DNA from 3 places in the Saccharopolyspora sp. 6M genome. Region 1 is predicted to be linked to each of the others. Evidence: riboswitches for the same ligand, from Rfam matches in the RefSeq annotation. Region 1 holds a riboswitch; each other region holds the start of a gene.

Region 1 (7,045 bases):
AACCCGCGGTCGGTGGCGATGGAGTTGCCCGCCAGCGGTGCCGAGACGGTGTCCGGCACGTGCTCGCGGATGTAGTCCAGGACGCGTTGTTCGGCCTCGGCCGTGGTGACCGCGGAGCGCCGCACCTCCTCGGTCAGCCCGGAACGCGCGTGCATCTCCCGCACCACGTCGGGCATCGCCGACAGCGCCTCGTCCGGGGCGTGGATCACGATGTCCACGCCCTCGCCGAGGATGTTGAGGTCGGCATCGGTGACCAGGGCGGCGATCTCGATCAGGGCGTCCGAACCCAGGTCGAGACCGGTCATTTCACAGTCGATCCACACTAGACGGTCGTTCACCTCACCGAGCCTAACGCGGTGCGACCGGGCGCCGGGATCGCACCGGCGCCGCGGAGATCACCGTTCGGTATCGGCGGAACCCTCGCGCAGCCGCGCGGGCACGACCTTGCCGGTGGCGTTGCGCGGCAGTTCCGGCAGGAAGACGACGTCGCGGGGCAGCGCGAAACCGGGCAGCGCGGGCCGGACCCGTTCCCGCACGGCCTCGGCGTCCAGCTCGGCGCCGTCGACGAGCACCACGTACGCGGCGAGGCGCTGGCCGAACTCGGCGTCGTCCACGCCGATCACGGCGACCTCGGAGACCTCCGGCAGGGTGGCGATCGCGTCCTCGGTCTCCTTCGGGTACACGTTCTCGCCGCCCGAGACGATCATGTCGTCCTCGCGCCCCACCACCTGCAGCCGGCCGGCCTCGTCGATGCGGCCCAGGTCACCGGTGGCGAGCATGCCGTCCCGGACCTCCTTGCCGCCGCCGCCGGTGTAGCCCTCGAAGAGCATGTCGTTGCGCACGAAGATCCGCCCGGTCTCGCCGTCGGGCACCTGCGCGCCCCGCTCGTCGAGGATCTTCACGCTGGTGCCGCGCGGCGGGCGGCCCGCTGTGCCGGGCGCTTCGGCGAGTTCGCGCGGGGTGGCGATGCTCACCCAGGACGCTTCGGTGGAGCCGTAGAAGTTGTAGAGGACCTCGCCGAACACCCGCTGGAACCGGGTGGCGAGGTCGGCGGGCAGCGCCGAACCGCTGGCGGCCACGATCCGCAGCGAGGAGGTGTCGTAGGGCTCGATCGCCTCCCGCGGCAGGTCCAGGATGCGCTGCAGCATCACCGGAACCACGAACAGCGCGGTGGCGCGGTGCCGCTGCACGGCGGCGAGCGCCTGCTGCGGTTCGAACTTGCGGCGCAGCACGAGGGTGGCGCCGATGGCCGAGCCGAGCTGGAACGCGGCGAGCCCCCAGGTGTGGAAGATCGGCGCCGCCAGCATGATCCGCTCACCGGCGCGCAGCGGCATCCGCGACATGATCGTGGCGGCGGGCCCGACCCCGGGCGGCGCGGGCCTGCGGGCGCCCTTCGGCGTGCCGGTGGTGCCGGAGGTGAGCACGATGACCCGCGCGTGCCGGGGACGGCGCGGGAGGGTGCCGGTGGCGGAGCTGCCGATGAGGTGCTCCAGGGTGGCCTTGCGAGTGGTGCCCTCGGTCCAGGCGAGCACCACGTCCAGTTCCAGGTCGGGCAGCGCCTCGACGAATTCGACGTCGGCGATCAGCAGGTCGGCCCGCTGCTCGTCGAGCACGGTGCGCATCTGGTGCGGGCGCAGGCCGGTGTTGAGCAGCACCACGTCGGAGCCGATCTTGCCGCAGGCCACGATGGTCTCGACGAGCCCGTGGTGGTTGCGGCACAGCACCGCGACCCGGCTGGTGTCCCGGATGCCGCGGGCGCGCAGCCCGCGGGCGAGGCGGGTGGTGCGCTGCTCCAGTTCGAGGAAGCTCAGCGCGCCGCGCTCGTCGATCACGGCGGGCCGGTCGGGATGCCGGATCGCGGCGACGGCGTAGCCGAGCGCGGGGGTGACGCCCCAGCGCCGCCAGGCGAAGACGATGCGCAGCAGCTTGTCCGGGCGCATCGGGCGGACGACGCCCTGCCTGATCAGCAGCCACAGCGTCTGCAGCGTCGGGGCCAGCCGGTCCGCCCCGGCCTGGACGGCCGCCTTCGCCGCTTCGCCTCGTGTCCGTCCCGCCGGCCGTCGCCACATCGCCACGCGTCTCCTCCGATTTAGCTACTCATCGGTAGATAATGCCTCGGGGGGCGACGCGGGGGAAGGGTTCACCGGTCCGAAATGGTGTGTTCCGGTGCCGCCGCGGCCACCACGGCCTCCCGGATCGCGGCCCGCAGGCGACCCGCCTCCAATGGTGCCAGCACCGCCGTCTCCCCGGGCGGAGCGACGACCACGACGTTGCCCTGGTTCACGTACACCGCCATGTTCCGCCGCCTGCCCGCCACATCGCGGCAGCTCACCTGCCACTTCTCGTCGTCAGCCACGTGGCCTCCCTCCCTGGGGGAACGCTCGTCCGGTGCGTCCTCCACTGGTAAGACGACTCAGGATCACGGACGTGACGGGTGTTCGCCTGATTAATCTTGGAATTCCACCGGCTCGTGCCCGCGGGGTTCCACCACCGGGTGAGCGCTGCTGGGAGACTGCGATCATGGCTGGATACGACGGGATGCTGTGGCGCACCCTGCACCGCGTGCTGCTGGTCCTCGCGGTCGGCGTGCTGGGCCTGCTGCTCGGCCTCGGGCACGAGCCGAGCCGGGCCGACTCGCTGTTCGGCGTGCTCGTCGTGGCGCTCGTGGCGCTACCGGTGTGGATCACGTTCCAGCGGATGACGCCGGTCGCCCGCGGGAACCTGCGGGCGCTGCCGCGGCACCGGCCGCTGATGACCGCGATGATCGGGCTGCTGGGCCTGGTGGCGCTGTTCGTGCTCGGCTGGACGATCGCCAACGCGCTGTTCCCCGGCACGCTCGCCCCGCTCGCGCTGGCGCTGGTCGGCGTGGTGCTGGCGGCGTTGGTCGCGCTGCTGAACCGGGTGCTGTGACATCGCTTCCCCGCGGCCCCGGACGCCGGGGCCGCGCGAGGAAGCGGCAGGTCAGACCGGGCGGACCGTCAGCGCGCCCGGCTCGGCGGTGAACGTCAGCGCGCCCTCGAAGTCGGCGATGGGCAGCTCGTCGCGCACCAGGCGGTGCGGCGCGTCAGCCGTCTCCACCCGCACTTCGGTGGCGGCGAAGGTCTGCTCGGCGAAGTCCGGGCCCGCGAGCCGGACCTCCAGCCGCTGCTCCCGCAGGGTGACCACCGCGGAACCGCCGGGCACCGAGATCGGCTCGCCGTCGGCGGTGACGATCAGGCTGCCCTGGCCCTCGGTCTCCGGGCGCACCGCCACGTGCGAGAGGGCGACGTCGCGCCGGTCCTCGGCGGCGGTGACGCCGATGACGTCCCGCGAGTCCTGCCCGGCCTCCTCGTCGCCGCGCACCGCCAGCAGCGGGGCGCGCAGCTTCGCGGCCAGCCGGTACGGCTGCCAGGAACCGGCGCCGATCAGGTTCACCACCGACGTGATCTCGCTGTCCGCGAGCAGCCGCTCGCTGCCCACGGCCGGGGTGATCTCGATGGCCGCCACCCCGCGCTCCTCCAGCAGGTCGCGCAGCGCCTTGGCGCGCAGCCTGCTGTTGCGGTCGAACCCGCGGGTGATGGCGACGGCTCCGGACGTCCCGCCCTGCGCTGCGGCGTCGGCGAGACCGGCCAGCGGAGCCCATACCTCCGCCGGATCCGGCCGGGCGGAGCGGCGGGAACGGGCGGTCTGGGGGGCGTCGGCAGTGGTGTCCATTGCGTCAACTTTAATCCGCCACGCAGGGTCGCCTCACTAGGCGATCAGCCCTGAGCGGTGTGACTTCCCTCGCCCTAGGCGTCCCAGGTGGTGACCACGAGATCGCCGTCACGCGCGAGCTGTTCGTCGACCGCCTGCTCGCACTCCGCGCAACGCTCCGTGATGCGGCGGCTCGACGGTTCCTTGGTGGCGGGCCACGTCTCGTGCGGGAGCTTGATCGTCGCATCGCACAGGGTCTGCACCGGATCACCGGCCGGTCTGGCGCCCGGGCGCACCGTGATCGCGTGCCGGACCCGCTTGCCCGCTCCGACGATCCACCACACGTGCTCTTGATCGGGGAACATTGCCGTCCCACCCCCATACCTGTCAGGACGACCCGCGGGCGCGCAGTTCGTCCGGCTTCGGTCCACTGGCCGGATCTCGAACTCTAGACGGAACGATCAGCGCGCACGTTGCATTCGCGTGGCGGGGGCGACCGGCGGCTGCGCTGCTCCGATCGTGTGAGAGCGGCTGTTCGGCGGAGCGGTCTCGACTCGCCGCTGACCCGGTGCTGGGCCGCTCGAACCAGGGCGCCGGGCGCGGAACCCGCTTGTGGTGAGAAGGATCACCGCCCATGCTGGGCGCGTCGAGCGAGCGGAACCCGGAGGCGCACCCCGTGACGGACCTGCACTTCCCGCGTCCGCACGACGATCCGCGGGAGCCCGGTTCCCTCGCCCGCTGGCTGGTCCCCGACGGCGCCCGGGTGCGCAGCGGAGCCCCGGTGACCGAGGTGGTGACCGACGGCGCCCCGCGCACGGTGCGCGCCCCGGCGAGCGGAACGCTGTGGCGGCAGGGCAGGGCGGGGGAGCGGTTCACCGCGGGCGCGATCATCGGCCTCGTCGAGTGAGTCCGCAGCTTGACGCCCGTTGCTAGGTTGGGGCCAGTGACGCGGGGTGCCCGGACGGCCGGGCTGAGAGCAGACCCGTCGAACCTGACCTAGTTCGTGCTAGCGGAGGGACGTCACCGACGTGACCACTCGTGCTGCCCTGCCCGGATCCGACCGGGTCCCGAACGTGCTCTCGATCGCGGGGACCGATCCCAGCGGCGGAGCCGGCATCCAAGCGGACCTGAAGGCCTTCTCCGCGAACGGCGCCTACGGCATGTCCGCGGTGACCGCGCTGGTCGCGCAGACCACCACCGGTGTCGCCGAGGTCCGCGAGGTACCGCCGGAGTTCGTCACCGCCCAGCTCACGACGCTGCTCGACGACGTCCGGGTGGACGCGGTGAAGATCGGGATGCTGGCGAACGCCGAGGTGATCCGCGCGGTCGTCGCCGTGCTGGACCGCTACGCCCCGCCGCACGTGGTGCTGGACCCGGTGATGGTCGCGAAGAGCGGCCACCGGCTGCTCGCCGACGAAGCGGTCGCGGTGCTGCGCGACGAGCTGCTGCCGCGCGTCGACCTGATCACCCCGAACCTGCCGGAAGCGGCGGACCTGCTGGGCGAGCCGGAGATCACCGGCTTGGCCGAGATGGCCGCGCAGGCGCAGCGGCTCGCCGACCTGGGCGCGAAGCAGGTGCTGCTCAAGGGCGGGCACCTGCGCGCGGAACCCGCCAGCGCCGACCTGTTCCGCGGCGACGGCGAGGTGCGGTGGCTGCGCAGCGAGCGGATCGACACCGCGAACGACCACGGCACCGGCTGCACGCTGTCCGCGGCGATCGCGGCGCTGCGTCCCCGCAGGCCCGACTGGGCGACCGCCGTGCGGGACGGCAAGGACTACCTGACCGGGGCGCTGCGGGCCGCGGAGCGCCTCGACGTGGGCCGCGGGCACGGGCCCGTGCACCACTTCCACCGCTGGTGGTGAGATCGGAAGGACGAAGGTCATGAGCAGGTTGCCCGATCCGCCCGCGGGCGGTTTCTGCGCCCGCGCCTGGGAACGCACCGCCGAGCTGCAGCGGGCCGTGGTGGCGCACCCGTTCAACGCGGCGCTCACCGACGGCACCCTCGACCGGGAGCGGTTCGCGTTCTATTTCGTGCAGGACGCCCGCTACCTGATCGCGTTCGCGCAGGCGCTGTCGGCGGCCGCGACCCGGTCCGAGGATCCGGCGGACGCGGCGTTCCTCGCGGGGGCCGCGCGGGGCGCGCTGGTGGAGGAGCGCCGGTTGCACGCGGGCTACGTCGAGGAGTTCGGGCTCTCCGCGGACGACCTGGCGGGGGTGGCGACCTCGCCGTCGTGCACCGCCTACACCTCGTTCCTGCGGGCGAGCGCGCTGGTCGACCCCTACCCGGTGCTGCTGGCGGCGGTGCTGCCGTGCTTCTGGGTGTACCAGCACGTGGGCAGTGAGATCCTCGCCGCCGTCGGCGACGTGTCGGCGCACCCGTACCGGCGGTGGATCGAGACCTACGCCGACGAGGAGTTCGCCGAAGCGGTGCTGGCGGCCCGCGAGCTCACCGACCGGGCGGCCGCGGCCGCCGACGAGCCGGTGCGGGAGCGGATGCTGGCCGCGTTCGCGCGTGCCACCGAGTACGAGTGGATGTTCTGGGACGGCGCGTGGCGCCTGGAGCGGTGGCCGACGGCGCAGTGGCTCCCGGCGTGAGAAGTCGTTGCGGCGGCACGGTTTCCGCGCTGCGGCGAATACCCGGACCCGATCACCCTCCGCGACGTGCCCTGCGGCGCGGCGGGGGCGGTGACGCGGGTGGTCAGCCGCGGTGCGGGCGCTCGCGGGAAGCGTGATCAGGAGCACTTTCGAGCGGTGTTAACGAACACCCTCAGCCACGACGATGAGGCTCACGACACGTTCGTTCGGCGTGTTCGGTCGTGGGAGGTCCGCCTCCCACCGCGCGGGGTTCGGTGGCCTTGAGTACGGGGACTTCAATTCTGATCATGCTGGCGGGGATGCTGGTGCCGGTGCTGGCCGCAGCCCCCTTCTACATCGCCGACCGCCGGGCGGACGCCGAGTCCGCCCAGGCGGAAACGGAGCCTGAAAAATCGTCCGCGGACATCCACGTGCTGCGGCCCCGAGCCGAGGGCACCTGCGAGACCGGGCAGGCGGCGGCCTGAGCGCGCCGCCGCCCGGCCCGGCGGCTCAGTCCCCGTAGATGGACCAGGCGAGCTTCGACTTGGCCTCCTGCAGCGCGTCCAGCGTCGACCGCTCGTAGCCGCCTTCCCGCGGCTGCGGCGGCACCTGGAGGCCCTCGCTGAGGCCCCAGCCGGAGCCGCGCTGGATCAGCGACCGGTGCTTGTTCGTGTAGTACCCGGAGTTGATCGACACGGCGACGCCGTGCGCCCCGGCGGCCGCGGCCATCAGGTGCATGTGGAACCGGGTCGACAGCCAGCGCTGGCCGGCGGCGGCGGGCAGCCCGTGGTCCATGATC
Region 2 (7,045 bases), on a different contig from region 1:
CAGCTGGTCCGAGGGGAAGTCTCCGCGCACGAGAGCGGTGAACACGGGCTCGTAGGCGGCGATGGAGCGCTCATCGGCGAACGTGGTGTCGAAGATCAGCGGCAGGATCCGCCGGTGCCTGGTGTAGAGACCCGCGAGGCCGCGCAGCAGCGCGCCGACGGCTTCGCGCCAGTCGTGCGCGTCGGGGGTCTCCATCTGTTCGAGCATCCGTCGGCGGGCGAGGTCGATGACGTCGCCCCGCCCGCCGACGTGGCTGTAGAGCGAGGACGGGGCGACGCCCAAGTGCTTGGCCAGCTGGACCATCTGGATGTCCCCGGTGGTGTCGACGAGCGCGAGCGCTCCGTCGGCGATGATCTCTGCCGACAGCAGCGGCACCTTCGGTCTGGCCATCCTCGTTCGTTCCTTCGTCGGTCGGGTCGCGCGTCAGCGTAGGCCGAAGCCGCGCCGCTGGAGCGTCGGGCGCAGGTTCTCCCGCCCGTCCATGTAGTCGAAACCGGTGCCGGTCACGACGGCCTCGGCCCAGGTCTTGTCCCGCAGGCCGTTCTCCGTCCGGAACACCGTGGTGGCGGCCTCATAATCGCGCACCCATTCCGCGTGGTCGGCGTGGTCGTACTTCTCGTGGTGGAGGACGACGTTCTGCGCTGGGCGCGGACGCACGGCGCTGGGCCGGGTCTCGTCCGGAATGCCGATGGCGGTGCCGAAGACGACGTAGGCGTACGGCGGGAGGTCGACGAGTTCGGCGAGCTCCTCGGCGTGGTTGCGCAGCGAGCCGAGGTAGACCCCGCCCAGGCCCAGGGACTCCGTGGCGACCATCCCGTTCTGGGCGGCCAGCGCCGCGTCGACGGAGGCCATCAGGAAGGCGTCCAGGTAGTCGGTGACGACCGGGTCGCCGCCGTGGGCGGAGCTGATCGCGTGGCTGCGCGACATGTCGGCCACCCAGAGGAGGACGGTCGGGGCATCGGCGACGAAGTCGTAGCCGCCGCCGTCCGTGCGGGCGCTGCGGGTGAGCCTCGCCAGCTCGCGCTTGGTCTCCGGCTCCGAGATCGCGACGACGCTCCACTGGTGCAGGTTCGAGGAGGTGGACGCCGACTGGGCGGCGGCGACGATCGTCTCGAGCGCCCCCTCGGGGACCGGCTCATCGGTGAAGGCCCGCACGGAGCGGTGGGCTAGGAGGGCCTCGACCTGCTGGTTCCACAAGATCGTGGCGGGAGCGGGCTGATCCCCGTAGCGGGCGCGCAGGAGTGCATCGTGCTTCGGCATGCTCACGGTCCTTCTTTCCGAATCGGATTCGGTTATTCCAACTCGCCGCGCACCGGCGGCATTCCCGGCTCCGCGGACCGGGGCGCATGACCTCGCGCACACGACGGGCGGGTGCTGGTCCGGCGCGAGCCGGGCGAACGTGGGCGACAACACGCTCGCCGCACGGCTAAGGTCCACGGACGTCGCGGGGCCGGATCGACTTGCCCGCTCCGCTGCGAACCGAACGACGAGACCGCATCGGATGCGAACGGCTGGGGAGGACATCGCTGACGTGCGCGTCTTCCTGGCATCGCACCGAGTCCGCTGGATCAAGCAGGTCGCCGGCGGCCACGCGCTCCCGGGCACGTGGTCCTCCGGACCGGAATTCGGGCGAACTCCGCTGGATCGCGCAGGTCGTCGTGGCTGAGCCGAGGATCCGCGACTCGACGGGGCCCGAGGAGCACCCGGAACTCGTGCGGATCTGGCGCAGCGCCGTCGATGCCACCCACGCGTTCCTCGATCCGCGGCACCGTGCGGAGATCGAGGAACGCCTGCCCGTCGGGCACTTCCCGCAGGTGCGGCTCAGCGTCGCCGAACTCGGCGGTGCGCCGGTCGGTTTCGCGGGCACGTCCGGGACGAGCCTGGAGATGCTGTTCGTCGACGCGGCGCACCGCGGGCGAGGAGTGGGCCGAGCCCTCCTCGCGCACGCGGTGGCCGAGCTCGGGGTGACGTCCGTGGACGTCAACGAGCAGAACGAGCAGGCCGTCGGGTTCTACCTCCGGCACGGGTTCACCGTCACCGGCCGCAGCGAGCTCGACGATGCGGGGCGTCCGTACCCGCTGCTGCGGATGTCCCGCGACGGGCGGGCGCGGTGACCGGCCGCTCGTCGCCCCGGGTTCAGGCTCGGGTGCTGCGCAGCGCCTTGGTGCAGGTGATCGGTTCGCCTGACTCGCCGGTGCGCCGGCCCGAGGTGAACTCCGCGTACTCCGGGCCGTCCACGGCGTACAGGGCCAGGCGGCCGCGGGCGTCTGCGTGGATGCCCCAGCCGTAGCGCTTGCCCAGCGGCGAGGAGCGCAGGCAGGCCCTGCTCCGCGCGAAGAACTCCCGGCGGGCGTCCGCCCGCTCCTCGTCCGGGATGGCGGCGCGGTCCGCGAAGACGGTGAAGATGACGTCACCGGACGTGAACTCGTACGGGTGCTCGGCGATCAGCCGGTAGGTGCGCGCTGCCACCGACGGCGCCTCTGCGTTCAGCGGGGGCACCGTCGCGGTGGTGACCGGGCAGTCCTCGGCCACCTCGATAAACGTGTTCGTGCGATCGACCCGTTCCACGCCCGGAACGGTACGCCGGGGGACCGACGGCGGATGGGGAAGCGGCCGTTCCTCGATTCCGGTGCTCCTTGCCTCGGACCGCGATCGGCTGACCCCCGATCGATGACGAACACCCGGCGAACGCGATTCCCCGACCCGCCGCCGCACCCCGCTCGGGCACGTCCGAGTGAAAGGCGTGCGGGGTCGGTAGCGCAGCGCGGCCCGCCGCGAACTGCGGGCGGCGCACCCCGGCACAGCTGAGTCGCACGCCATGACCAGGCGATTTACGTTGTGCGCATGCAGCACATCACCTTGATCTGCGGAGACTGCAACGGCAAGGGGTGCAGCAACTGCGGCGGCACCGGCACGATCACCATCGTCGAGGACTAGGACCGCGCCGAGCGGCCGCGAAACCCGCCCCGAGCAGGCCGTGCGCGGCGGGCAACGCTGCTAGCGTGCCGAAATGGCCGCCAACGGGACCGTCCTGGTCATCGGAGCCGGGGTGAGCGGGCTCAGCACCGCCGTGATCCTCGCCGAATCCGGCGTGCCGGTGCGCGTGCGCACCGACGAGCCACCCGCCGACACCACCTCCGCCGTCGCCGGCGCGATCTGGGGGCCGGCGCTGCTGCAACCCGCCGACCGGGTGCGCCGGTGGGTCGCCGACACCTACCGCGCGCTGGTCGAACTGGCCGCCGACGACACCAGCGGAGTGCACCTCGCCACCGGGCGGATGGCCGCCCGCGTCGACCTCGGCGACCAGCTGCCGCCCGAAGCGCTGCTGCTGCCCGACCTGCGCCGCTGCACCCCGGACGAGCTGCCCGCCGGGTTCCGCAGCGGCTACCGGGCGACGCTCCCGCTGATCGACATGCCGCGCTACCTCGAACACCTCACCGGGAGACTGCTCGCCGCCGGCGGCGAACTGCTGATCAGCCCGGTGTCCTCGCTGGCCGACGCCGCGGCCGAAGCGGACCGCATCGTCAACTGCACCGGGGTCGGCGCGCACGAGCTCGTCGGCGACCCCGGCGTGCGGCCCGTGCGGGGGCAGCACGTCCTCGTCCGCAACCCCGGCATCAGCGAGTACTTCGTCGAAGTCGGCGCCGGACCCGAGTTCACCTCGTACGTCCCGCACGGCGACCAAGTCGTGCTCGGCGGCGTCGCGGGCGAGCACGACTGGTCCCGCGCACACGACCGCGACGACAGCGCCGCCGTGCTGCGCCGCTGCGCGCAGGTCGAACCGCTGCTCGCCGGCGCCGAAGTCCTCGGCGAGACCGTCGGACTGCGCCCCGGGCGCGACGCCGTGCGGCTCGAAACCGAACGGTTCGGCGGCGCCACCGTCGTGCACGACTACGGGCACTCCGGCTGCGGGGTGTCGCTGTCCTGGGGCTGCGCCGCCGAAGCCGCCGGGCTCGTCCTCGGCCGACCGGTGCGCTGACCGGCTCACGTCAACGCGTCGACCACCCCGTCGATCTCCTCCGCCAGCGTGAAGTCCTTCGCGGTGAGGCCACCCGCCGAATGCGTCGAGAGGGCGAACACGACGGTGCGCCAGCGGATGTCCAGATCCGGGTGGTGGTTCTCGCTCTCCGCGATCTCCGCGACCCGGTTCACCGCCTGGATGGCCTGCGGGAAGCTCGCGAACTCCACGCTCCGCACGATCGTGGTGCCGTCCTGGGCCCACTCCGGTAGCCGGGACAGCGATTCGGCGACCTGGGTGTCGTTCAGCAGTTCGGTCATGCCCACATGGTGGTCGTCGGACGGCCGGAACGCGACCGTCGACCCCCGGCTCGGTGGCGGCACGTAGACTGCCGGTCGCCACGGGAGTCCAGCGCGCTGGGCTGAGAGGAGGGGCGCATCCCCTCGACCGTCCGCACCTGAACCGGATCATGCCGGCGCAGGGAGGTGTCGCGATCAGCTCGAGTTCGCACGCGTGGCCGAGACCGGTGTGCTACTCGGGAGGACCGTTGAACCCCTTACTGCGCTGGGCCGCGGCACTCGCCGCCGCCGCGCTCACCACCGGATGTTCGCTCATCGGGAGCTCCGGCGATGACACCGCGGCGCGCACCGTCACCCTCGTCGCGCACGACTCGTTCGTCGCCGACCCGGCGCTGCTCGCCGACTTCGAGAAGCGCAGCGGCATCCACCTGGAGATCCGCAACAGCGGTGACGCCGGAGAGCTGACCAACAAGTTGGCGCTGTCCAAGGCGGCACCGCTCGGCGACGTCGCCTACGGCGTGGACTCCACCTTCGCCTCCCGCGCGCTGCGCGCCGACGTGTTCGCCCCGTACCGGCCCGCCGCCGCCGACCGCGGACCGCAGCGCTACGCCCAGGACCAGCAGAACCGGCTCACCGCCGTCGACGTCGCCGACGTGTGCCTCAACATCGACACCGCCTGGTTCGCCGCGCACCGGCTGCCGGAGCCGACGACGCTGCGCGACCTCACCGATCCCCGCTACCGGGACCTGACCTCGATGCCGGACCCGACGACGTCCTCCCCTGGATTGGCGTTCCTGCTCGGCACCATCGACGCCTTCGGCGAGCCCGGTTGGCAGGACTACTGGCGCGCCCTCGACGCCAACGGCGTGCGGCTGTCCTCCGGCTGGGAAGAGGCCTACAACCAGGACTTCTCCGGTTCCACCGGCCAGGGGCCGCGACCGATCGTGCTGTCCTACGCGTCCTCGCCCGCCGCCGAGGTCGACGAGAACGGTGCGCCGCGCACCAAGGCCCTGCTCGACACCTGCTACCGGCAGGTCGAGTACGCGGGCGTGCTCACCGGCGCGAAGGACCCGCAGGCGGCGCGGGAAGTGGTGGACTTCCTGCTCTCGCCCGAGTTCCAAGGTCAGGTCGCCGACCAGATGTACGTGTACCCCGCGGTCGACGGGGTGCCGCTGCCCGAAGGCTGGGCGGCCAGCGCGCCGCTGCCGTCGCGGCCCGCGGAACTGCCCGCCGACGAGGTGGAGAACAACCGGGACCGGTGGGTCGAGCAGTGGCGGACGCTGGTCCGGGGATGACCGGCGAACTCCGCCGCCGGGTTCCGGTGGCGCTGGCCGCGGCGGTCGTCCTCGGCTTCCTCGGGGTCTTCTTCGCCTGGCCCGTCGCGGCGATCATCGGGCTGGGCGTGCGCGGCGACGTCGGAGCGGTGCTCGCCGAGCCGGCCACTTGGCGGCTCGTCGGCTTCACCCTCGGGCAGGCCGCCGCGTCCACCGCGGTCGCGCTGCTCTGCGGGCTGCCGCTCGCCTACGTGCTCGCCAGGCTCGTCCTGCCCGGCACAGGGCTGCTGCGGGTCGCGGTGACCGTGCCGTTCGTGCTGCCGACGATCGTCGTGGGCATGGCCTTCCGCGCGTTGTTCGGCGCCGACGGGGGAGTGCTGCCGATCGTGCTGGCCAACGCGTTCTTCAACGTCGCCGTCGTCGCGCGCACCGTCAGCGGGTTGTGGGGGCACCTGGACCGGCGGATGGAGGACGCCGCCCGATCGCTGGGAGCCGGGCGGCTGCGCACCTTCACCTCGGTGACGCTGCCCGCGCTGCTGCCCGCGCTCGGATCGGCGGCGGCCGTCGTGTTCCTGTTCAGCGCCACCAGCTTCGGGGTGGTGCTGGTGCTCGGCGGCGGTCGGCTGCGCACCCTGGAGACGGAGATCTACCTGCGCACCGTGCAGCTGCTGGACCTGCCCGGCGCCGCGGCGCTGTCCCTGCTGCAGCTGGTCGCCGTCGTCGCCGCCCTGCTCGTGGCCACCATCGCGCGCCGCCGTCGGGAGACCGCGCTGCGGCTGCGCGCGCCCGCGACCACCGCCCGGCCGCCGCAAGGCGCCGAGTGGTGGATCGTCGGGCTCGCCGGTGCGGTGCTGTGCGGGCTGCTCGCGCCGATCGTCTCCCTGCTGGCGCGGTCGGTGTCCACCAGGGACGGGTGGGGGCTCGCGGGCTACCGCGCGCTGCTGGGCACCGGGCAGCCCGGGACCCTGGAGGTCACCGGGCTCGAAGCCGCGCTGAACTCGGTGCGCACCGCGGTCGACGCCACCTGGATGGCGCTGCTGCTCGGGCTGCTCGCCTCGTTCGTGCTCGTCGCCGTGCGCCGCAGGTTCGTCGCGGAGAGCCTCGACCTCGCGCTGATGCTGCCGCTGGGGGTGTCCGCGGTGACGGTCGGCTTCGGCTACCTGATCACGCTCGGCTCGCTGCCCGGCGAGCTGCGCACCTCGCCGCTGCTCGTGCCGTTCGCGCAGGCCCTGGTGGTGACACCGCTGGTGATCCGCACCGTGCTGCCGGTGCTGCGGGCCATCGACGACCGGCTGCGGCAGGCCGCGGCGACGCTCGGCGCCGGGCCGTGGCGGGTGCGGCGCGAGATCGACTTCCCGCTCGCGGTGCGTTCCGTGCTGGCCGCCGCCGGGTTCGGGTTCGTCGTGGCGCTCGGGGAGTTCGGCGCCACCAGCTTCCTCGCCAGGCCCGATGCGCCGACGCTGCCGGTGGCCATTGCGCGGCTGCTCGGCAGGCCGGGCGAACTCAACTCGCAA
Region 3 (7,045 bases), on a different contig from region 1:
GACGGCGCCGCGGATCCGGTCGAGCCCTTCGTTCATGCCGCGCACCGCTTCGGGCAGGTCCTGCCTGCCGCCCGCGGCGACGACGGCCTGCGCCGGGTCGACGCGGGCCATCGCGGGCAGCCCGGTGCAGGCGCGGGAGCGCACCGCGCGGGCGAGTTCGGCGGCGACCAGGTCCGCTTCGACGACGATGCGGTGCAGCCGTTCCGCTTCGATCCGGTCGGCCCGCTGGGCTTGGGCGAGCAGCGTTTCGCGGGCGGCGCGGAACCGGGCCGCCCCGGCGAGGACCTGCCCGAGCCAGGTGCTCGACCCGTCGGCGCGCCAGGCGCTCGCGGCGATCTCCAGCACGCCCGGCCCGGGTTCGAGCAGGGTCCGGGCCACGGCGTGCCGGGTGGCGCGGGTCGGATCGCCGATGCCGATGAGCACCCGCAGCACCAGGGCGAACACCGCACCCGCCCCGGTGGACAGGAACAGCATCCAGGCGGGTTCGCCGGATCCGATGCCGGTGGTGGTGGACACGAGGGTGGCCGCGGCGAAGGTCTGGCCGCTGACCCGGTACTGCTCGCCGAGGGCGGGCAGCATGCCGGAGCCGAACACGACGGCCGCCACCAGCAGCCCGGCCAGCACCGGGATCTCGCGGAGCAGCGGCCCCACCGCCACGACCAGCACCAGCGCCGGTCCGAACCAGGAGAACCGGTGCAGGTCGGAGCGCAGCGATTGCCCGCCCGCGGCGACCAGCGCGAACACCGCGGTGAGCCCGCCGATGAGCGCGGGGGTGCGCAGGTCCAGCAGCCAGCCGACGGCGGTGGCGACCACCGCGGTGACCAGCACCGCCATCGCGTACTGGCGTCGTCGGAGGTCGGGGGCGCCGGCCTCGGTGTTGAGCCCGGCGAGGAGCCGGTCCTTCATGGTCGTCCACCCGGGTGCTGCCACGGCGGCGCTTCGCTCCTGACGTTCTCGTTGCCTGTGCGGGACGGGCGCAGCGCACGCGGCGCCGTCGCTCGGGAGCGCGGCGGGGGCTGCGAGCCTCACGCTCTATGTCGACGTGACCCGCCTTGTGAGTTACCCGCGCGGGCGAAAATCACCCGATTCGGTATCTCAAGCCCGTTCGTGGCGTGTCCGCTGGGCCGTTCGCGGCCGCGGGTGCCGCGGGCGGCTGCTCCGACGGCGACGGTACCCAGCGCGCTCCGGCGGCCGGGGACGCCCCGCTCACAACGAGCGCGGGCTCACCCGCCAGAACGTCGACACCGGCCCGACGCCGGCGCCGAGGGGGTAGGCGTGCTCCACGCTGCGCGTCACGAACCGCTTGCCCGCGGCGACCGCGTCCGGCATCGACGCGCCCTTCGCCAGCGCCGCGGTGATCGCGGAGGCGAACACGTCGCCCGCCCCGTGCGTGTGCACCGTCGAGTAGCGCGGCCCGGGCAGCTGGATCGCGTCGGTGCCGTCGAACAGCAGGTCCACGCACTCCGGGTCGTCCAGCAGGTGCCCGCTCTTGATCAGCACCCAGTCCGGTCCGAAGTCGTGCACGGCCTTCGCCGCGTCCAGCAGGTCGTCCCGGCTGCGCGCGTCGATGCCGGTGAGCAGCCGCACCTCGTCCAGGTTCGGCGTCACCAGCGTCGCCCGCGGGAAGGCCTCGTCGCGCAGCGCGTCCAGCGCGTCCGGGCGCAGCAGCGGTTCTCCGCTGCGGGAAGCGGCGACCGGGTCCACGACGAACGGGGTGCGCCGGCCGCGGCCGATGCCGTGCTCGTCGCAGGCGGCGAGCACCGCTTCGATGGTCGCGGCCGAGGACAGCACCCCGGTCTTCGCCGCGTCCACCCCGATGTCGGTGGCGACGGCGCCGATCTGCGCGGCGACCGTCTCCGGCGGGATCTCCACCAGCCCGGTGACGCCGACGGTGTTCTGCACGGTCACCGCGGTCACGGCCGTCATGCCGTGCACCCCGCAGGAGAAGAACGCCCGCAGGTCGGCGTGCATCCCCGCGCTGCCGCCCGAGTCCGACCCGGCGATGGTCAGCGCCGTCGGCGGGGCCGTGTCGTGCGCGGGTCGTCGCAGGTGGCCGGGTGTCTCGTGCATCCGGCCCATGCTACGACCCCGTCCCGCCGTCGATCCGGCCCGTGCGGAACCTGCCGATGCGAAACACCGGAGCGCCGCCCACCGCGTCCGTCATCCCGATCAGCTCACGATGGGGAGGTAGACCTCGCCGCCGGAACCGGTGAACTCCTCGGACTTCTCCCGCATGCCTTCCTCGATCGCCTCGACGCTGGTGAGGCCGTGCTCCTTGGCGTAGTCGCGGACGTCCTGGGTGATCTTCATGGAGCAGAACTTCGGCCCGCACATCGAGCAGAAGTGCGCGGTCTTCGCGGGTTCTGCGGGCAGCGTCTGGTCGTGGTACGCCTTCGCGGTGTCCGGGTCGAGCGCCAGGTTGAACTGGTCGGTCCAGCGGAACTCGAAGCGGGCCCGGGACAGCGCGTCGTCCCACTCCTGCGCCCGCGGATGCCCCTTGGCGAGGTCACCGGCGTGCGCGGCGATCTTGTAGGTGATCACGCCGGTCTTCACGTCGTCCCGGTCCGGCAGCCCGAGGTGCTCCTTGGGCGTGACGTAGCAGAGCATCGCGGTCCCGGCCTGCGCGATCATCGCCGCGCCGATGCCGGAGGTGATGTGGTCGTAGGCGGGCGCGATGTCCGTGGTGAGCGGGCCGAGGGTGTAGAACGGCGCCTCGTCGCACAGCTCCTCCTCCAGCCGCACGTTCTCCGCGATCTTGTGCATCGGCACGTGCCCGGGGCCTTCGATCATCACCTGCACGTCGTGCGCCCGGGCGATCCCGGTGAGCTCGCCGAGGGTCTCCAGCTCGGCGAACTGGGCGCGGTCGTTGGCGTCGGCGATGGAGCCGGGCCGCAGCCCGTCGCCGAGCGAGAAGGTGACGTCGTACTCGCGGAGGATCTCGCACAGCTCGGAGAAGTGCTCGTACAGGAAGCTCTCCCGGTGGTGCGCCAGGCACCAGGCGGCCATGATCGAACCGCCGCGGGAGACGATCCCGGTGACGCGCTGCGCGGTCAGCGGCACGTACCGCAGCAGCACCCCGGCGTGCACGGTCATGTAGTCCACGCCCTGCTCGCACTGCTCGACCACGGTGTCCCGGTAGATCTCCCAGGTGAGCTTCGCCGGGTCGCCGTTCACCTTCTCCAGCGCCTGGTAGATCGGCACCGTGCCGACCGGCACCGGCGAGTTGCGCAGGATGCGCTCGCGGGTCTCGTGGATCCGCTTGCCGGTGGACAGGTCCATGATCGTGTCGGCGCCCCAGCGAGTGGCCCACACCATCTTCTCGACCTCTTCGGGCACCGAGGAGGTCACCGCGGAGTTCCCGATGTTCGCGTTCACCTTCACCAGGAACTTCTTCCCGATGATCATCGGTTCGCTCTCGGGGTGGCGGTGGCTGGCGGGCAGCACCGCGCGGCCGCGGGCGATCTCGTCGCGGACGAACTCGGCGGGCAGGTCCTCGCGGGCGGCGACGAACTCCATCTCGCGGGTGATCACCCCGGCCTTGGCGGCGGCCAGCTGGGTGGGGTGCTCGCGGTGCCAGCCGTCGCGGGTGCGGGGCAGGCCCGCGTGCACGTCGATGGTGGCGGCGTCGTCGGTGTAGGGCCCGGAGGTGTCGTAGACGTCGAGGTGCTCGCCGTTGCTGAGCTCGATGCGGCGGGCGGGCACCCGCAGGTCGCCGACCTCGCGGTGCACCTTGCGGGACCCGCTGATCGGTCCGGTGGTCACACCAGGGGAATCGGAGTCCACAGAGGACGGTTCAGGACGCACGTCGGCCACGGCCGTTCACTCCCTACGCCGGCATTATCCGGTCAGGTTCGGGCGGTCGGCGGCCCCGGATCGGATGATCCAGCCGCCCTCTCAGCCCGCTTCCGGTGCGAGCTCCCGCGATCAGTTGTCGGCGCCGAGGCTAGCCCCGTGATGCCGCCCTGCCAAGTCCCGGTTCGTGCCGGTGACGGCGAAGCTGATCGACACTAGGCTGTCTAGCAGGGAAAACGAAACCTTGTCAGACCGGGAGGATGCGGTGCGTGACAACACCGGCACAGGAGGTGACCGCGCTGCGAGTGCTGCCCCGGTGCTCCAGGAATCGTCCTGGGAGACGTTCGTCGAGGTCTGGAACGGCCTCGATCTTCCCGAAGGTTGGCGCGCGGAGATCATCGAAGAGAGGATCGTGATGTCCCCGCCGCCGGACCAGAACCACGACCTCATCGGCAGCCGCGTGAACAAGGCGTTGGTGCGGGCGTTGCCCGACGATTGGGAGGTCCTGCAGACCCAGGGCATCGCCCTGCCGTCGAGCTCGCGGATCGTGGTGCCCGATCTCCTCGTCGTGCTCCGCGAGCGGATGACTCCAGCGGTCGTGCTCCCGGGGGAGGACGCGCTGCTCTCGGTCGAGATCACCTCGAAGAGCAATGCCGACACCGACCGGACGACCAAGCTCCGTGCGTACGCCCAGGCCGGCATCCCGTTCTACTTGCTCATCGACCGCTTCGCGCCGCGTTGGCCCACGATCACCCTGTTCTCCGAGCCGGACGGCGAGAGGCCTACCGCGAATCGCACTCGGTCCCGTTCGGCAAACCGCTCGACCTGCCCGCCCCGTTCACCGTCACCCTGGAAACCGAGGCCTTCCCCCGCTGACCGGCCCCACCCGACCCGACCTCGCGCGACGGGTCCGCGTCTCTTTCCTGTCAGCGGCGAAGCCGCTGAGCTGACGACCACCCGATCAACAGGACCACCCGCCACCCACCCCCTGCGGAACGGGAGGAGCTCAATCCTCCTCAGCGAACGGATCGCCTTCGACCGCCGGGTCCCAGGAGAGGCCGGGGACTCCCCAGCCGTTGCGCTTGACGGCCTTCTTCGCGGCCCGCGCGTTCCGCCCGACGAGCCGGGTCAGGTAGAGGTGCCCGTCCAGGTGGTCGGTCTCGTGCTGCAGGCAGCGGGCGAAGAACCCGGTGCCCTCCACCTCGACCGGCGCGCCGTCCACGTCGAAGCCGGTGACCTTCGCCCAGCTCGCCCGGCCGGTGGGGAACGCTTCGCCGGGGACGGACAGGCAGCCCTCCCAGTCGTCCTCGGGGTCGGGCATGGTCTGCGGGATCTCGCTGGTCTCCAGCACCGGGTTGACCACGACGCCGCGGTGCCGGACCCCCTCGTCGTCGGGGCAGTCGTAGACGAAGACCCGCAGGTCCACGCCGATCTGGGTGGCCGCCAGCCCGGCGCCGTTCGCGGCGGTGTTCGTCTCGAACATGTCCTCGACGAGGGTGCGCAGCGCGTCGTCGAACCGCTCGACGGGGCGCGTGGGGTGGTGCAGCACCGGGTCGCCCACGATGCGGATCGGGTGAACAGCCATGCGGCGGAGGGTATCGGTTGCCGTCTCCGGACCGCCTCGGGAGTGGCTGCGCTCGGCTGGGCGCCGCCCGTCGGAGTGATCTTCGCCGAGGTGCCCGCGGATCTCCGCGGAGGGCGTGTTGGCCGCGCACGGCGGGCGGGCGCGCGTGATGTAATGGGCCCGGAATCACACCCGTGTGATTCGGCGAACGCGGGGATCCCCGGATCGCGACGCGAGGAGCCAGATGGACGCCGCCCAGATGCTGACCGTGCACGAGATAGCCCGGCAGTGCGAGGAACTGGCGCGTACCGAGGGTCGCGCGGCGGTGGGCGAACCCGCGTCCGGCAGGCACCTGCGGGCGGTCGACCCGCCCACCGAGCCGCTGCCGCGCATCCCCCCCGATGAGTCCACTTCGGACGCTCCGGAGCCCGCGGCGGGGCAGGAGCTCGGCGACCGCGAGCTGAGCATCCTCGCGTTCGAGCGGCAGTGGTGGAAGGGCGCGGGCGGCAAGGAACGGGCCATCCGCGAGCTGTTCGACATGTCCGGCACCCGGTACCACCAGGTGCTGAACGATCTGCTGGACGATCCGGCGGCCGTCCGGGCCGATCCGATGCTGATCAAACGTTTGCGCAAGGTGCGGGCGAGTCGGCAGCGCGCCCGGCAGGCCCGCCGACTGGGAATCGAGTGGCACTGATGACTTCCGGGGAACCCCCGACCAGCCCGTCCGCCGCGAAGATCGGCGGTATCGCCCTCATCGGCGCGGGCGCGCTATCGGCCGTGATCGGCCTGACGACGCTGGTCTCCGGCGGGTCCGACGACGACGCGGCCGCGCCGCCGGTGGACCAGCAGCAGACCTCGGCGCCGCTGCCGCCGCTGCCGCCCGCCCCGACGAGTGCCGCGCAGCCGCCCACCTCGTCGGCCGCCGAACCGCCGCCCGCCGCGGAGGAACCGCCCGCGCAGACGCCCGACCCGGAACCGCAGGTGCCGCCCGCGAACCAGCCGCGCCCGGACTCGCCGGGGTCGGACTCGACCGGCTCGGACCACCAGCGGCAGCGGATCGTGGTGCGGGTCTACAACAACAGCACCATCAAGGGCTTGGCGCACCGGGCCGCGGACGAGTTCCGCGGCGCCGGCTACGAGGTGCCGGAGGTCGGCAACTACTCGCAGGGCGTCATCCCCACCACCACGGTGTACTACCGGCCGGGCACGCCGGAGGAGGCGCAGGCGAAGGAGATCGCCGCCGCGTTCCAGGCCCGCGCCGAACCGCGCTTCGACGGCCTCGCCCCCGCGAGCCCCGGCGTCATAGCGATCATCACGAACGACTACCAGGGCATGCCGAAGGGCAAGTAGCGCGCGGAGCACGGCCCGCCCTCCCCGGCGGGCCGTGCCGCGTCAGCCGCGGCGCTCGGCGTAGGCCGCCAGGGACGCCAGCTGAGCCGGGTCCAGCGAGGGGCGCACCGCGCGGCGGGCGGCCGCCAGGTGCGCGGCCGTCACCTCGGTGGCGCTGAGCGATTCGCGCATCGCGCTCAGCGCCGATTCCCGCACCAGCGCCGCGCAGTCCGCCGCCGAGTAGCCGTCCAGCTCCGCCGCCACCGCCGCCAGGTCCACATCGGACGCCAGCGGCGTGTTCCGCGCCGCGGCGCGCAGGATCTCCGCCCGCGCCGCCCCGTCCGGCGGCGGCACGTGCAC

The links. A riboswitch is a leader RNA that binds a small molecule or an ion and turns the genes downstream of it on or off. The one in region 1 is predicted to bind thiamine pyrophosphate.
Region 2: another riboswitch for thiamine pyrophosphate. It lies ahead of LCD31_RS04040 (thiamine ABC transporter substrate binding subunit); the one in region 1 lies ahead of thiD (bifunctional hydroxymethylpyrimidine kinase/phosphomethylpyrimidine kinase).
Region 3: another riboswitch for thiamine pyrophosphate. It lies ahead of thiC (phosphomethylpyrimidine synthase ThiC); the one in region 1 lies ahead of thiD (bifunctional hydroxymethylpyrimidine kinase/phosphomethylpyrimidine kinase).

The regions. Positions count from the first base shown of each region.
Region 1 covers NZ_JAIUJZ010000270.1:1,274-8,318, reverse strand. Annotated here, with positions in the region: gene orn (oligoribonuclease) at 1-338, opposite strand, end outside; gene LCD31_RS27095 (AMP-binding protein) at 396-2,069, opposite strand; gene LCD31_RS27090 (hypothetical protein) at 2,141-2,356, opposite strand; gene LCD31_RS27085 (hypothetical protein) at 2,521-2,910, shown strand; gene LCD31_RS27080 (hypothetical protein) at 2,962-3,693, opposite strand; gene LCD31_RS27075 (hypothetical protein) at 3,768-4,037, opposite strand; gene LCD31_RS27070 (hypothetical protein) at 4,307-4,579, shown strand; TPP riboswitch at 4,612-4,707, shown strand; gene thiD (bifunctional hydroxymethylpyrimidine kinase/phosphomethylpyrimidine kinase) at 4,701-5,534, shown strand; gene LCD31_RS27060 (TenA family protein) at 5,554-6,267, shown strand; gene LCD31_RS27055 (hypothetical protein) at 6,522-6,731, shown strand; gene LCD31_RS27050 (polysaccharide pyruvyl transferase family protein) at 6,757-7,045, opposite strand, start outside.
Region 2 covers NZ_JAIUJZ010000021.1:115,218-122,262, reverse strand. Annotated here, with positions in the region: gene LCD31_RS04070 (TetR/AcrR family transcriptional regulator) at 1-390, opposite strand, end outside; gene LCD31_RS04065 (NADPH-dependent oxidoreductase) at 424-1,260, opposite strand; gene LCD31_RS04060 (acetyltransferase) at 1,659-2,114, shown strand; gene LCD31_RS29470 (DUF6157 family protein) at 2,137-2,568, opposite strand; gene LCD31_RS04050 (FAD-dependent oxidoreductase) at 3,011-3,979, shown strand; gene LCD31_RS04045 (4a-hydroxytetrahydrobiopterin dehydratase) at 3,985-4,278, opposite strand; TPP riboswitch at 4,349-4,459, shown strand; gene LCD31_RS04040 (thiamine ABC transporter substrate binding subunit) at 4,506-5,552, shown strand; gene LCD31_RS04035 (iron ABC transporter permease) at 5,549-7,045, shown strand, end outside.
Region 3 covers NZ_JAIUJZ010000169.1:4,234-11,278, forward strand. Annotated here, with positions in the region: gene LCD31_RS21015 (FUSC family protein) at 1-906, opposite strand, end outside; gene thiD (bifunctional hydroxymethylpyrimidine kinase/phosphomethylpyrimidine kinase) at 1,207-2,070, opposite strand; gene thiC (phosphomethylpyrimidine synthase ThiC) at 2,170-3,813, opposite strand; TPP riboswitch at 3,807-3,932, opposite strand; partial or broken gene LCD31_RS29805 (Uma2 family endonuclease) at 4,208-4,519, shown strand; gene LCD31_RS21035 (peptide deformylase) at 4,799-5,377, opposite strand; gene LCD31_RS21040 (DUF3263 domain-containing protein) at 5,748-6,050, shown strand; gene LCD31_RS21045 (LytR C-terminal domain-containing protein) at 6,050-6,706, shown strand; partial or broken gene LCD31_RS21050 (AAA family ATPase) at 6,749-7,045, opposite strand, start outside.